DNA from 3 places in the Larsenimonas rhizosphaerae genome. Region 3 is predicted to be linked to each of the others. Evidence: predicted binding sites of a transcription regulator. Region 3 holds the regulator's gene; each other region holds the start of a gene.
What was found. Region 3 encodes sigma-54, which starts transcription at its own class of promoters, with help from an activator protein. Its sites were predicted from a motif close to TGGCACNNNNNTTGCTNT; they were not measured.
Positions count from the first base shown of each region.

Region 1: the regulator sigma-54 is predicted to act here: its motif matches at 1,485-1,502, upstream of OQ287_RS12235 (circularly permuted type 2 ATP-grasp protein).
Region 2: the regulator sigma-54 is predicted to act here: its motif matches at 1,264-1,281, upstream of OQ287_RS07865 (amino acid ABC transporter substrate-binding protein).

Region 1 covers NZ_JAPIVE010000003.1:459,358-462,639, reverse strand. Annotated here, with positions in the region: gene OQ287_RS12240 (peptide ABC transporter substrate-binding protein) at 1-1,306, opposite strand, end outside; gene OQ287_RS12235 (circularly permuted type 2 ATP-grasp protein) at 1,709-3,163, shown strand; gene OQ287_RS12230 (alpha-E domain-containing protein) at 3,167-3,282, shown strand, end outside.
Region 2 covers NZ_JAPIVE010000002.1:288,850-292,131, forward strand. Annotated here, with positions in the region: gene OQ287_RS07860 (acetoacetate--CoA ligase) at 1-1,109, shown strand, start outside; gene OQ287_RS07865 (amino acid ABC transporter substrate-binding protein) at 1,337-2,371, shown strand; gene OQ287_RS07870 (amino acid ABC transporter permease) at 2,451-3,282, shown strand, end outside.
Region 3 covers NZ_JAPIVE010000001.1:1,287,469-1,290,750, forward strand. Annotated here, with positions in the region: gene lptB (LPS export ABC transporter ATP-binding protein) at 1-442, shown strand, start outside; gene OQ287_RS06005 (RNA polymerase factor sigma-54) at 564-1,997, shown strand; gene hpf (ribosome hibernation-promoting factor, HPF/YfiA family) at 2,079-2,381, shown strand; gene ptsN (PTS IIA-like nitrogen regulatory protein PtsN) at 2,394-2,861, shown strand; gene rapZ (RNase adapter RapZ) at 2,872-3,282, shown strand, end outside.

The sequences.
Region 1 (3,282 bases), on a different contig from region 3:
CGTCATCGTAATCGGCAATCCAGGCGGCACGGGCGACGTTAAAATCACCTTCGGCAATGGCCTGGTAGTGCACGGTGGCTTCAGCCTGTTGCAGCTGGGTTTTAACGCCCAGCGGCTTCCACATCGCCGCCACGGCAATCGCGATTTTCTTGTGTTCATCGCTTGAGTTGTAGCGCAGGTTCAGCGTCAGCGGGTGGTCCGGCCCGTACCCGGCGTCCTTCATCAGGGCCCTGGCACGTTTCATGCGCTCGGCCATGGGCTCGCCCTTGAAGGCTAGCGGCTGGCGGGTGTAGTTGTTCACCCCCGGTGGTACAAAGGCGTAGGCCGGCAGGAAGGTGCCGCCCATGATCTGTTTGGCCAGCACATCGCGGCGAATGGCCAGGTTGAGGGCTTCACGCACTCTGGGGTCTGCCGTCGGCTCGCCCTTGCGCTGATTGAAGACGTAATAATAATTGCCCAGCATGGGGCTCATGTGGGTGGCATCGGGAAGGTTTTCCTTCAGCCACTGATAGCGGTTGGAGGGGTATTCCCGCAGGACATCAAACTGGCCTGAACGAAAGCGGGAGATCCCGGCATTCCGGTCTTCGGATGTGAAGTAATTGACGCCATCAAGCGCCACCTGGCTGACATCGTAATAGGCCGGGTTCTTTTCGGTCGTGATGCGAGACTGGGAGACCCACTGAACCGGATGAAAGGCGCCGTTGGTGGCAATGTGCTCCATCCCGGTCCAGTCCTTGCCGTACTTTTCCACCAGATGCTTCGGCTGCGGAAACGCGGTGTAGTGAGCCATCAACTGCAGGAAATAGGGGGTTGGCTGGTTAAGCGTGACCTCAAGCGTCTTGCCGTTATCGCGGGAGGCAACGCCCAGAGCGTCCAGCGGCTGCTTGCCGGTGCTGACGGCTTCGGCATTCTTGATCGGGTACAGGTTATAGGCGTACTTGGAGGCGTTGGCCGGGTTGAGCAGGTGGCGCCAGCCAAAGACAAAGTCGTCGGCGGTTACCGGCGTACCGTCGGACCAATTCGCGCCGTCTCTCATGTGAAATGTCCAGGTCAGACCATCGTCACTGGTTTCCCAGGAGGTGGCCATGCCCGGCAGCAGTTTACCGCTCGGGTTTTCCTTGACCAGCCCTTCGTAGACATCCATCAGGATGTCCGATTCCCATGTGCCACCGGAGACCTGAGAGGTATCAAAGGAGGCCAGTTCGCCGATTGCGCCGATGTTCAAGGTGCGGGCCAGTGCCGGGGTAGTGGCAAGGGCAGACGTCATGGTCAGGGTGGCAACCATGAGCCGGACAGAATTTTTCATGAAATATCCTGACAGTATTGTTTGTTGTAATAAGGACAGTTCGGACCTTTTTGAGCATCTGAAGGTCGCTGAGAGCAAAGTTGACCATAGCGTCAGGAATGATGGATTGTCTACTGCGGCGAGTGGACCGGCCATTAAAAAACAAGTGTTTTCTACTGTTTTCGTCTGAGGCGGCGGTTGGGACTCAGCATGCTCCAGGGGGATATTGGCGTGGCGCTGTGGCTGTAAATGGCATATATCAATAGGGCGGCCTGCATTTTCGGGCCGTCGGAGGCAATGATTCAGCGTCGCGGTATTTCGGGTTGACAGGCCCTGCCGGTCGCGGGTCTTCGAGGCACTGCCTGCTCTTGTCCAGAACAAAACAAAAATGTGGCACGAGAGCCATTACAGGGGGTACGCAGTATGTCTGATGTACTTGCATTGGAGCAGTATGAACCCTATGCCGGTTTTTTTGATGAACTGGTGGAAACACGGGGAACGCCTCGGCCGCATGCGTTGCCGATTGCCCGGTTCATCGCCGAGCAGGGTGGGTCGGCACTGGTCGAACGGCAGCAGTTACTGGATGACACCATTCGTGCGATGGGGGTGTCCTTTACGGTCTACTCCGACAGTCAGAACATCGACAGGTCCTGGCCGCTGGATGTCGTACCTCGGACCATCCCTTCCGGGTTATGGAAACGTACCAGCGATGGACTCAAGCAGCGTCTCGAAGCGCTGAACCTGTTCATCAATGACCTGTACAACGATCAGCGTATCCTCAAGGCCGGTGTGGTGCCCGCCAGTCTGGTTCACGAATCAAGGAACTTCCTCGCCCCCTGCCAGGGTATTACGCCGCCTCATGGCGTGTGGGCCCATATCTGCGGCACGGATCTGGTGCGTGATGAGACCGGTCAGTTTCTGGTGCTGGAAGATAATCTGAGGGTGCCTTCCGGGGTCTCGTTCATGCTGGAAAACCGCACGGTCATGAAGCGCGTCTTTCCGGAGCTTTTTGCCCGTTCGACCATCTCGCCGGTGGATGATTATCCCCGCCAGCTCTGGAGCATGCTGGCCTCGCTTTCGCCCCGCCCGGACGATACGCCGGTGATCGTGATCCTGACACCGGGTATCTATAACTCGGCCTATTTCGAGCACAGCTATCTGGCACAGCAGATGGGCTGTTATCTGGCCGAAAACACGGACCTTCTGGTTGAAAATGACACGGTGTACCTGAAGACCCTGCGTGGCAATCGGCGGGTGGATGTCATTTATCGTCGGGTCGATGACGTGTTCATTGACCCGGACGTGTTTCGTCCGGATTCCGTGCTGGGCGTTCGCGGCCTGATGGGCGCCTGGCGTGCCGGTCGGGTGGCCATTGCCAATGCGCCGGGCTCCGGTGTGGCTGATGACAAGGTCATTTATGCGTTCGTGCCGGAGATCATCAAGTACTACCTCGGTGAAGCCCCACTGATTGATAACGTTCCCACGTTCCTGTGCATGGATGACAAGGAGCGCGAGCATGTGCTGGCCAATCTTGATTCTCTGGTGGTCAAGCCTGCCAATGAATCCGGTGGGTATGGCATTTTGATCGGTCCGCGCTCTACCGAGCAGGAGCGGGCTGAATTTGCCGAAGCGATCAAGGCTGCGCCGCGAAACTTCATCGCCCAGCCGACCCTTAACCTGTCCACCAGTCCTACCTTGTGCGATGGCCAGCTGGAGCCACGGCATCTGGACCTTCGTCCCTTCGTACTTCAGGGCGCCGAGCTTTACTGCACCACCGGCGGGCTGAGCCGTGTCGCGCTGCGCCGCGGCTCGCTGGTCGTCAACTCTTCACAGGGTGGCGGCAGCAAGGATACCTGGATAATCAACGACGAGGGCTGACCCATGCTGGCAAGAGTGGCTGAAAATGTGTACTGGATGGGACGTTATCTTGAACGCATCGATGATACGGCGCGTCTGATCAATGCCACCACCCATATTCTGATCGATTCACACCGGGA
Region 2 (3,282 bases), on a different contig from region 3:
TGCATGGCGCCGGTGGTTCACTCCTGCAGCACCTGAAGGAGCACCGGCTGCATACCGATCTGGATCAGGATGATGTGCTGTTTTTCTACACCACCTGCGGCTGGATGATGTGGAACTGGCTGGTCAGTGGGCTGGCCACGGGAGCCACACTGGTGCTGTTTGACGGCATGCCGCTTAGCCCGGGGCCGGAAGTACTCTGGGATATCATTGAAATCGACCAGGTCAGCGTGTTCGGCACCAGTGCCCGTTATATCGCAGCCTGTGAAAAGGAAGGGCTGGCACCGGACAAGAGTCATGACCTGGTGCATCTGCGAGCCATCCTGTCGACGGGCTCGGCCCTGTCGCATGAATCCTTCGACTATGTGTATCGCGAAATCAGGCAGGATCTGATGCTGTCTTCCATTTCCGGCGGTACGGATATCGTGTCCTGTTTTGCCCTGGGATGCCCGATCCGCCCCGTTTATCGTGGTGAACTGCAGTGTCTGGGGCTTGGCATGGATGTGGCCGTTTTCAATGATGACGGCCAGCCGGTGAGCGGCGAGAAGGGCGAACTGGTATGCAGAAAGCCGTTTCCCTGCATGCCGGTCGGTTTCTGGAATGACCCCGATGGAGAGCGTTATCACGAGGCGTACTTCTCTGAATTCGACAATATCTGGGCTCATGGTGACTTTGCCGAGCTGACAGACAATGACGGTCTGGTGATTCATGGGCGCTCGGATGCCCTGCTCAAACCCGGCGGCGTGCGTATCGGTACGGCAGAAATCTATCGTCAGGTCGACCGGGTCGACAGTGTTCAGGAAGCGCTGTGTATCGGCCAGCAATGGGAGGGCGACATTCGTGTGGTGCTGTTTGTGACCATGAAATCCGGTCATGCGCTGAACGATGAGATTGCCGAGGAGATTCGCCAGACCATTCGTACCCATGCCACCCCTCGGCATGTGCCCGCCATTATCATCGAGGCACCTGAACTTCCTCGTACCCGTTCCGGCAAGCTGGTTGAGCTGGCGGTCAGCCATGTAGTACATGGCCGGCCGGTCAAGAATCGGGAGGCCCTGGCCAACCCGGAATCACTGGCCTTCTTCGATGGACTCGACGCGCTGGCTTCATGAACGATAGTGGTGCACCAGCGCGTTTGCGCTGGTGCACTTCCCCCTTTCCGGAACCTTTTTGAATTCACTGTTTGTCCTGATGCGTCTGCCATACCCGGCTGATTGGGCCCTTTTTTGTCGAATCTTCATGATTTTGCGAACAGGTGGCTGAAAGTGGAACGCCCCTTGCAATGATCATGGGAGATGGTGCAACTGATGTTCCATTTTTCAGCACAAGGGATTTATTCATGATCAACAAGAACAATCAGGTCCTTTCTTTTGCTGCATTGACAGGTATTGCCCTGCTGGGGGCTTCTGCCATGGTTCAGGCCGCCACGCTTGATGAGGTCAAGGATCGTGGCCAGGTGCGTTGTGGCGTCAGCGATGGTCTGGCCGGATTCTCGTCGCCGGATTCAAAGGGCAAATGGCAGGGGATTGATGTCGAGGTCTGCAAGGCAGTCGCGGCGGCGGTTCTGGATGACCAGAACAAGGTGGCGTTTGCTCCCCTGACAGCCAAGGAGCGTTTCACGGCCCTGCAGTCGGGCGAGGTGGATGTGCTGTCACGCAATACGACCTGGACGGCGTCGCGCGACAATAGCATGGGGCTCAACTTTGCCGGCGTGAACTTCTACGATGGCCAGGGGTTTCTGGTCAAGAAGTCCCTGGGGGTCAGCAGCGCCAGGGAGCTGGATGGTGCATCCATCTGCGTCAACTCCGGTACCACGACCGAGCTGAATCTGGCCGACTATTTCCGCGCACAGGACATGCAGTACAAGGCCGTGGCCTTTGATGAAATGTCCCAGACCGCGCAGGGGTTCGACAGTGGCCGCTGTGATGCCCTGACGTCCGATTCGTCGCAGCTGGCCGCCTTGCGTCTGCAGCTAAAGGAACCGGACAGTGCGGTAATCCTGCCCGAGCGTATTTCGAAGGAACCGCTGGGCCCGGTGGTTGCCCAGGGGGATGATCAATGGTTCGACGTGGTCAAATGGACCCTGTTCGCCATGCTTGATGCTGAAGAGCTGGGTGTTACCAGCAGTAATGTCGATGACATGCGTGACAACCCGCCCAATCCCAATGTGGCACGTCTTCTGGGCAAGGACGGTAACTACGGTGAGCAGATGGGGCTCTCCAACGCGTGGGCCTACAACATCATCAAGCAGGTCGGCAATTACGGCGAGGTCTATGACCGGACGGTCGGCAAGGACTCTCCGCTCGATATTCCGCGCGGTATCAACGCCCTCTGGAACAATGGTGGCATTCAGTACGCGCCGCCGATTCGTTAATCCCCTGCTGGGGCGCCGCCCGTAAAGGGCGGCGCGTTCATGCCTTTTCCGATTAACGACCTCTCACCGGAGAGCCTGCATGCTGCGTCCTTTCGATTCTCTCCCCCGGCGCGGGCGAGGGCCCCTGTGGCGTGATCCGGCGGCCCGCGCGCTGGTATTTCAGGTGCTTTTGCTGATCGGGCTGGCCTCGGTCATCGGGTTGCTGGTTCACAACACGTTGCAGAATCTTGATGCCCGAGGCATCAATACTGGGTTTGATTTTCTGGATAACCGTGCCGGGTTTTCCATTTCCCAGACCCTGATTTCCTATGATGGCAACAGCACCTATGGGCGTACGTTTGTCATTGGGTTGCTCAATACCCTTCTGGTCTCGGCACTCGGTATTGTCGCGGCGACCATCATCGGGTTCACCGTGGGCATTGCCCGCCTTTCTCCCAATTATCTGCTGGCGAAGCTTGCCACGGTCTATGTCGAGCTGTTTCGCAATATTCCGTTGCTGCTGCAGATTCTGTTCTGGTATATCGCCGTTATTCGAAGCATGCCATCACCCCGTCAGAGCCTGTCTCTGGGGGATATGGTGTTTCTGAATGGTCGAGGCCTGTTCGTCCCCGCGCCAGAGCCCCAGACCGGATTCTGGTTCAGCGTGGCAGCACTGCTGGCAGGTAGCGTGGCGGCCATGCTGATGGCGCGCTATAACCGGCAGCGACAGTCGCGCACCGGCCGACGGCTGCCGATGGGATGGATCATTCCGGCTTTGGTGCTCGGACTGCCTGTGATGGTCTTCCTCGTGTCGGGTAGCCCGCTGCAGTGGGATGTTCCGGCACTCAAGGGATTCAATTTCAGTGGTGGCCTGACGGTACTGCCGGAATTGCTGGCGCTGTGGATTGCGCTGTCGATCTATACCGCCGCCT
Region 3 (3,282 bases):
TGCCGACAATATCATGGCGATTCTCGAAACCCGACGCGATCTTGACAAGGCAGGCCGGCGGGCAAGGCTTGAAGAACTCCTGCAGGAATTCAATGTCACGCACATCAGGGATAACCAGGGCATGGCACTATCGGGCGGAGAACGTCGACGCGTCGAAATTGCCCGCGCGCTGGCCACCGAGCCGGATTTCATCCTGCTGGATGAACCCTTTGCCGGCGTGGACCCGATCTCGGTCGGTGACATCAAAAGCATCATTCGCCAGCTGAAGGCGCGCGGCATTGGGGTGCTGATCACCGATCATAACGTACGCGAAACGCTGGATATCTGTGACAACGCCTACATCGTGGGCAGCGGTCAGATCATCGCAGAAGGCGATACGCCATCCATCCTGGCCAACCAGCATGTCCGCGACGTCTACCTTGGGCATGAATTCAGATTGTGATGTCAGTCAGGCCAAGGATCTCATACCCTGGCATGAAAATTGCTTCAAATAGTGTTTTTTGACTTGCACGTCCCGCCAGGTCTCGATAGCGTAATCACGGACTTGTGACGACCGGGATCGTATAACGATGAAACCATCCTTGCAGCTCAGGGTCGGCGCTCACCTCACCATGACGCCGCAACTGCAGCAGGCCATTCACCTGCTGCAACTCTCGACGCTGGACTTGCGTCAGGAAATACAGCAGGCACTGGACAGCAACCCCATGCTTGAGCAGGAAGACCTGTTCGATGAGTGCGCCAGCCCAGCCGACAATGATGATGACTGGCAGGAAAGCATTCCCGACGAACTGTCTCAGGACAGCAGCTGGGAAGACAGTTTTCAGGATGCTTCCCTTGGCAGTCTGAGCAGCAGCGTCGCGCCTGCCGGCGAGTCCGATATCGAGCGCAACACCTCGGAGGATACCCTTCAGCAGCATGTTGAATGGCAGGTCATGATGCTGGACCTGGATGACCAGCAACGCGCCATTGCCGAACGATTGATTGATGCACTGGACCCCAATGGCCTGATTGCCCAGCCTCTCGAGGACATCACGGAGGGCCTGCGCGCCCAGGGGTTCGAGTCCCTGAGCGTTGCCGACGTGGAACGTACTGCCATCATGCTCCAACAGTGTGAACCGGCCGGTCTGTTTGCCAGAGACCTGCGCGAGTGCCTGTTGCTTCAGCTTGATCAACTTCCTCAGGACACTCCCCTGCTGGCTCAGGCACGCCGGTTGATTCGCCAGTTCCTTGAAGCCCTGGGCAACGGTGATACAAGGCTTCTGAAACGCCGGCTGGGCATCGATGATGAGAGTCTTGAACGAATCACATGCCTGATCAAGGCACTGGATCCACATCCCGGCCGTCAGTTCGACAGTACCAGCCACCAGTACGTTATTCCTGATCTGACTCTGCGCCACAGCACACGCCATGGCTGGCAGGTCGAGCTCAATGAAGATGCGCTACCGCGTCTTCGGCTGAATCCGGACTACAGCAGCCTGGTACGCCGTGCCGATAAAAGTGATGACAATACCTTTTTCAAGCAGCACCTCCAGGAAGCGCGCTGGTTCATCAAGAGCATCGCCAGTCGCAATGACACCCTTCTTCGAGTGGGTCGCGAGATCATGGCCCGCCAGCATCGGTATATCGACATGGGGGAAGAAGGCCTGAAACCGCTGACCCTGTCCGACATTGCAGGCGCTGTCGACATGCACGAATCCACCATCTCGCGGGTGACGACACAAAAATTCATCCATACTCCCCGCGGAGTGGTCGAACTCAAGCTATTCTTTTCAAGTCAGGTAGGGGGAAGTGGGGAAGGAGACGCCCACTCCGGCGCCGCCATTCGCGCCAGGATTCGCAAATACGTCAGTGAAGAGCCCACAAGGCGCCCCCTGTCCGATGCCCGGCTGGTTGAATTGCTCGATGACCAGGGCATCAAGGTGGCACGTCGCACTGTCGCCAAGTACCGTGAAGCGCTGGGTATACCATCTTCCAGCGAACGTCGGAAAATGGCCTGAATGACGCCGGAAAGACAAGGCTTTGCCTGACAGTAAAAAAGGTTACAATCCAGTATTCATCCGTGGGAAAAGGAGTACGCCATGCAGGTCAATATCACTGGTCATCACGTCGAACTGACAGACGCACTCAGAGAATACATCAACCAGAAACTTTCTCGACTGGAACGCCATTACGACAACATCACCAATGTCCAGGTGACCCTTTCCGTCGAAAAGGAACGCAAGCTTGCTGCCTGCACCCTGCACGCCAGCGGCGCCGACCTGCACGGCGACGCTTCCCACGAAGACATGTATGCCGCCATTGATGCGCTGGCCGACAAGCTGGACCGCCAGCTGGTCAAGCACAAGGAAAAGGCACAGGCACGCGCCCAGGGCGCTCGTTGAGATCCTGGTACTATGAAGCTTGATCAACTCCTTCCGCCCGAACGCACGCTGTTTGATGTTCAGGGCGGAAGCAAAAAAAGGGTGCTGGAATTTTTCAGCACCTTTATCGCTCAGAATATTCCCAGTCTGGATGATCAGGAGGTCTTTTCACGCCTGATCGGTCGCGAGCGGCTGGGCAGTACCGGTGTGGGCAACGGGGTAGCCATACCCCATGCCCGCAACCCGCACTGCAAGTCGCCACTGGCCAGTTTTATCCGGCTGGCAGACCCCATCGACTTTGATGCCATCGACAACGAGCCCGTGGACCTGGTGTTTGTGCTGCTCGTGCCTGAAGAAGCCGAGGATACGCACCTGACGCTTCTGGGCCAGATTGCCGAGCTGCTCAACGACAGCGAAAACCGCAGTCGTCTTCGCCATGCAACCAGTCAACGCGAACTCCATGACACCCTGACCGATCTCATACAGCAACAACACCAATAGGGTACTCATCATGCAGCTGGTCATTATCAGTGGACGTTCCGGCTCAGGAAAGTCCATTGCCCTGCAAGCGCTCGAGGACCTGGGCTTTTATGCCATCGACAACCTGCCGGCCACCCTGCTGGCACCGTTGATCGATGAGCTGGATGCAGGCAGCGTTGGACAGCGACGCATTGCCGTCAGCATTGATGCACGCAACCTTCCGGAAGCGCTGGAGCGCTTCCCCGCGCTTCTGGCGGATCTGTCCAAACGAGTAGACAGCCAGGTGGTTTACCTGACCACGGACACAAAGGCCCTGCTGGAGCGCTATGCTGCCACCCGCCGTCGACACCCGCTGACCCGCGGCAGCCAGATGACACTGGCCGAGGCCATCGAATCCGAACAGACCTATCTTGCTGCCATTCGCAACGCCGCCGACCTGATT